2 regions of the Veillonella sp. HPA0037 genome follow, and region 1 is predicted to be linked to the other one. Evidence: riboswitches for the same ligand, from Rfam matches in the RefSeq annotation. Region 1 holds a riboswitch; the other holds the start of a gene.
What was found. Region 1 has a riboswitch for cobalamin ahead of nikB (nickel ABC transporter permease). Riboswitches for the same ligand answer to the same signal wherever they lie in the genome.
Positions count from the first base shown of each region.

Region 2: another riboswitch for cobalamin. It lies ahead of HMPREF1477_RS06665 (methylmalonyl-CoA mutase family protein); the one in region 1 lies ahead of nikB (nickel ABC transporter permease).

Region 1 is NZ_KE150483.1:1,718,960-1,722,177, reverse strand. Features, by position in the region: gene nikC (nickel transporter permease) at 1-172, opposite strand, end outside; gene nikB (nickel ABC transporter permease) at 172-1,110, opposite strand; cobalamin riboswitch at 1,279-1,467, opposite strand; gene potE (putrescine-ornithine antiporter) at 1,768-3,099, opposite strand.
Region 2 is NZ_KE150483.1:1,468,341-1,471,558, forward strand. Features, by position in the region: gene rarD (EamA family transporter RarD) at 1-668, opposite strand, end outside; cobalamin riboswitch at 871-1,047, shown strand; gene HMPREF1477_RS06665 (methylmalonyl-CoA mutase family protein) at 1,330-3,218, shown strand, end outside.

The DNA.
Region 1 (3,218 bases):
TGTCGGTACCAAACCAATGTTGAGTACTAGGTGCTTGTAATGCCTTGGACATATCCGATGAGAAAGCATCGCCCGGAGCAAGCCATGGTGCAAAGATAGCAATGAATACGATAACGAGCATCAATGCAGTGTAGAAAGAGAACAATTTATGTTTCTGAATAAATTCTTTCATTATGCTCTCTCCCTTTTCAATCTAGGGTCCAATAGAACATAGGATGCATCAACTAAAGCATTGATACACATGTATGCAATAGCAACCCATAACACAAAACCTTCAATCAATGGATAGTCACGCATAGTGATGGCGTAAATGGCCATATTCCCGAGGCCAGGCCAAGAGAATACCATTTCAACTACAGCTACACCACCTAATAACCAACCAATAAGAACACCTAAAATAGTGATCAATGGCAATACGGCATTAGGCAAAATGTGACCGAATAAAATCTTCATTTCGCTCACGCCACGAGCACGGGCACCGATAACGTAATCCTTTTGCATCTCTTCAAGGATAACGAGTCGAACTTGGCGCATGTATTTAGAGCCTACAACAACCGCTAATGTAACGGCTGGCAAAATAACACCTGTCGCTGTTACACGAGATGAAGCGATTGGAACTAAACCGAGCTTTAAGCCAAAAATGTAAATTAATACAAGGCCTAACCAGAATGACGGCATAGATACGCCTATAAAGGAAAGGCTTCTCAGTACATAGTCTATCCATTTATTCCGATTATACGCACTCAGTATACCTGCCGGTAATGCATAGAGAATCGTAAATACCAATGCGGTTCCTGACAATGCAAGCGTACCAGGTAATGCTTCTAACATGCGATCTACTACCGGTTTTTTAGCAGAGTAACTCACTCCTAAGTCACCTTGTGCTGCATTGACTACCCAGTTTGCATACTGTACGATAAACGGCTTATCCAAGCCTAATTGTGCTCGAGTTTCATCAATCATTTCTTGAGACACGATGGTATCCGCCGTTTCCAGTAGCATCGTAACTGGGTCCCCTGGAGCTAAATAGGTGAGACAAAATGTCAAAAATGTGATGCCAAACAAGGTAACAATAAATTGTCCTAATTGCTTGGCAAAGCGTTTGCCCATAGGCACCTCCTATACCCTTTTTAAATAAAACTACATAATAGTGAATAAACATAGATACACATAATGAGTAAACATATAATATGATTCCGTGTAATAAAATTTATGAAATAACCATAAAAAAAGATTAGCCTACCTGACTAACCTAAATTAAAACACCGTGTTCTAGCACAATGTTCCTCAAGATTGAGCAGGCTTTCTGACTTTTGACTCATCACAATATTTCTGCCTTCCCAGTTTCCCAGTGACCCTAATACGAAATATCGCTCCTCATTACAGCTATTTTCATAGTATAGGATTTACACCCATTTTCCTCTTTTTACGCTCGGTAAAACCGACACTCAGTTTATTCACTTTTATTAATTATAAATATACTATATTTATAATTCTCCAACAATACATATACCCCTTAGTGTATATTCGTCAATCAATCATAATTATTCATAAAAACAATATTCATTATTATTTACATGCATTACTTCGTATATTGTGCCCCCATTTCTTGAAATAATTGCTTTATTTACTTTTCTTTTCTGTATATAACGTATATATTTACATTTGTATTTTGATTTAATTTACATATAAAACATTTTGCTATGCATATAACCAAAAGAGGCTATCACCGAAGTGACAGCCTCTATAAGACGAGAGAGTATTCAATTAATCGATACTTTGTTGGAATCGTTGTGCACGATACGCTACCCAACCTTTGCGTATCATATAAATGCAAATGCCAATAGTTACTGCAACAGCACTACCGAGCATGGCATCAACACCGCACGCATATACTGCGTATAAACAGTATAAAACACCTGCAACAGCAACGAAATAGAAACGATCAATACGACGTTTTTCCAATCCAGACATGTGCATCATAGTTGGTACTGCAATAATGCAGAGAATATAAGGCACTACATTAGTTACAACCGCAAGGTTTACCAATGTCGCGAATTGATCGCGTAAAGAATCATTTGCTGTGAACAATGTAAGAATTGTTTCAATCGCTAATAAGATAAATACGCCACGCACAGGTGCATCCTTGCTGTTTACACGAGCAAACACCTTAGGGAAATAACCTGCCTCTGCTGCATTCTTGAATACGCGAGACAATGTAAATTGCCAGCAAAGTAAAGCACCACAGCAAGAGATAATCATGAGCGCCATGATAACATTTGCAATTGTGTCATTAAACATGTATGCAAATGTGAGACCAAATGGTGCATTGGAATTAAGTAATTCTGTGTTAGGCACGATACCGGCCATAACATTCGTGGACAAGATGTAAATCACCGCCACTGCTAATGTACCTGCAAATGTTGCAATTGGCACGTTTTTCTTTGGATTTTCTACAGCATCTGCATTTGCTGCTGCAGATTCAAACCCTAGGAATCCCCACAATGTTAAAGCAATAGATTCTTTAATTGCTTCAAAAAACGGCAAGTCGTTTGGATTCCATGCCGCCAAATACGTATCTGGGCTAAACCAGAACCAACCAATTGTACCAATAAGTAATACTGGCACAATACAGCCCCAAATAGTAATATTGCTGAGCTGACCTGTAAAGCGGTTTCCTCTAAAGTTCAAAATCGCTGCAAACCATAACAAGACAATCGTTACTTGACTTGTTTGCGTTGCATTTAGATCAACACCAAAGAATTCTGAGCCATAGCCAACTGCGGAAACTGCAATCGCTATATTAGCAATGATGAGAGATATGCTGTAAGCATAGCTCGCCATAAAATGTCCAGTCTTACCGAAGCGGTGTTCTGCATAACCGCCCATGCCTCCTTTAATTTGAGAGAACATACCCGCTTGAGCAAAAATATACGCTAGCAAAAGCGCACCCACAGCCGTCACGAGCCAAGATAACACTGAAATAGTACCAACTTGAGCCAAATTGGTTGGTAACATAATGATCCCAGCTCCTAGCATATTGGCTGCTACCATTGTGGTTAGCTGGAATACAGACATTTTTTTAGCGGTGGTTTTCATGTATCAATCCCCTTTCGTAAGGTGAATTTTTTCTCGTCCATAATTCACGTAACTATATTAAAACCGCTAAGTACATTCAGTTCCTGCTGTAATGGGCGGGAATGTGAAGGTACCGTTTT
Region 2 (3,218 bases), 250 kb from region 1:
GTAAGGCCAGCGCCGATGAGGAGGAGACCGGTCGGCGTTAGGTTTTCGATAAAGGTCCACGAGGTGGTGTCTATAGCCGTTAAATACCATAATGCTATCGGTGTGATGAGCCATGCCTCGAAGGCGATGCTCGAAAATGGATGGATGGTGAGTCGTTTCTTAACGGCGCCGTAGAGGCTAAAGGATACGGCTAGGACGATAGAGACAATGGGTAATGTACCTAGTTGAACAGTCATGATAGCCACGCCCAAGATTGCAATGGCGATACTTAGTTTTTGTGGCCACAGCAAGGATTCTTTGTAAATTAAAATACCGAGCAATACGTTGAGTAAGGGATTGATGTAATACCCCAAACTCGTGTCGAGTACGTGCTGATTTGTTACGGCCCAAATGTAGGTGAACCAGTTGATGCTAATAAGTATAGCAGCCAGTAATAGTAGGCCTAATTGCGTAAGATGGGTGCGTAAAATTTGTATGTCCATACGCAGTTGTTGGCGCCCTGTGGCGATGACGAGGAAGAACATCCAAAATCCGGACCAGATGATGCGATGCGATAATACGGAAAAGGATGATACTTGGTTTAAAAGCGCCCAATAGAGGGGCAGCAAACCCCAAATTAAACAGCACAACAATGTAGTGCTGAGACCTTTTTTGTTTATTTCGTTCATAATACGACCTCCCACTAGTAGAATTATTATAACATGGTGGTAGTATAGCGGTAGCGAATTATAGAGGTAATTTCTCTAAATTGTACCTATGCATTTTTATCATTCTATATATGCGTTAGTTATAACTTTAAATTTGCTACTTATGATTAACTGTTATGTTCATTGACTTTGTGCATATTTTTACACTATATTGGACTTAGAACAACGAATATAGAGAATAGGTGTCGCAAGACTTAATAGAGAAATCGGTACAAGCCGATGCGGTCCCGCCACTGTAAGGACGAGCCTGCTTTCATACATGTCACTGGAGCAATCTGGGAAGGCGAAAGCAAGGTGTTGAGCCCGAGCCAGGAGAACTGCCTATTTGATAATCACCGTTATGTACCTACGAGCGATAGGAAGGGGATTGAGGTATACTTTTTACAATAGTTTTAGTGTACCATTCAATATGTAACCTAACGTGTCACTCTCGGGTGGCACGTTTTTTTAATTGCCACGCTAGAGGGTCGTTCATATATGGCATAGGCTTAATAGTTTGACTGGAGATTCATCATCATGATGGACATATATTTGGCACCTATGTAACTCATATACGAAGCAACTCACTGGTACGGTGCGCTGTTCCCCCTGTATGGTTTCAAGTTGAAAAGGAGGCACATATATGTCTGACAAAAAGACTTCAAAGGACACTGAACGCGATTTACTGGCGCCTGTATCCTTTGATGAGTTTGAGAAACCTACGTATGAACGATGGCAGGCTGAAGTTGAAAAGGCGTTAAAAGGTGGCGATTTCCATAAAAAAATGTTCACCAAAACCTATGAAGGTATTACGTTACAACCTATCTATACACCTGCATTGCATCAGGAAAAGATTCCAAAGGGCGTTTATCCTGGCGCTGGCGAGTTCCTACGTGGCACGAAAGCAAGCGGCTATATCAAAGATTCTTGGGGTGTATCTCAATATGTTGATGAATCCTTACCGAAGGATGCCAATCATGCAAGTTTATACGAAATTGTGAAAGGCGGAACCATTCACAACATTCGTCTTGATGAAGCAACACGCCATGATCAAGATGTGCAAGTAGGCGCATCTGTTGGTGTAGGCGGCACATCCTTGTATACGATGGCCGATTGCAGTCAATTAATTGAACGATTTAATCTTAAGGAAAATCCTTTATACATTGAAACTGGCGCATCTGCAGCGATTTTGCTCGGTATGTTGTCGGCTACTGTGAAAGCTTCTAAAAAGCAAACATCCGATTTGAAAGGTCTCGTTGGTGCAGATCCTATCGGCGTGTGGGCTAAAGACGGTGCATTGCATATGTCTTTAGATACTGCTTTTGATGAAATGGCACATACTGTTGTATGGGCCAAGGATCAAGCACCTGAGCTTAAAACAGTGCTCGTATCCGGTGATGTATACGCTAATGGCGGTGCTAATGATGTGCAAGAGGTTGCCTATGCATTGGCAACAGCTGTTTGCTACGTGCGGCAATTGGCACAACGCAACATCGATATTCATACCATTGCTAAGAGCATGATGTTTACATTCTCCTTGGGTGCAAACTTCTTCATGGAAATTGCTAAATTGCGTGCGTTGCGCGTGCTTTGGGCTCGCATTATGGAGGCCTTCGGCGCTGGTGAAAGCGACCGTGCCGTTCATGTACACGGTAGAACATCTGCTTTCACAAAAACCGTATACGACCCATATGTAAACTTGTTGCGTAATACAACACAAGCATTCTCTGGTGTTGTAGGTGGCCTCAATAGTCTTGAAGTTTCTCCATTTGATCAACCAATTCGCAAATCCGATGAATTCTCTCGTCGTATTGCCCGTAACATTCAAGTTATGTTACAAACTGAATTCGAATTGCGTCAACCAGTTGACCCTGTAGGTGGTTCTTGGTATGTAGAAACATTGGCAGCTGAACTATGCGAAAAAATTTGGGATGAATTCCAAACTATCGAGTCTAAAGGTGGCATTATAGCTGCCTTGAAGGAAGGTTATCCTCAAGCGCAAGTTAAAACAATTCTTAATGAACGCTTTAAAAACCTTGCATTCCGTAAGGATGTAGCGGTTGGTAATAATATGTACGCTAATATGACGGAAGAATTGCTTGATCCAAAACCTGAAAATCAAGAAACATTGCGTCAAAAACGGGTAGCTCATCTTGAAGAATACTTGGCTGGTGCAGATCAAGATGCTCTTGTAAAAGCACAAGCTACGTTAGAAGCAAGCACAACAGAACCAGGTGCATTGATTGGCCTTATCGAATTGGGTGCATTACACAAAATGACAATTCGCCAAATTCGCAGTGCTTTAGAGGCGGGCGATATTTCCTCTGAAACTATCGAACCAATTACTGCACATCGCTGGACGGAACAATTTGAAGCCCTTCGTATGCGTACGGAAAATTATAAACAACGCACAAAAGATAATGTGAAGGTATTCTTGGCTAATATGGGCCCTATTCCTCAACATAAACCTCGTGCGGACTTCTCCACAGGCTTCTTTGAAGTAGCGGCATTCGAAGTAATCAAAAATGATGG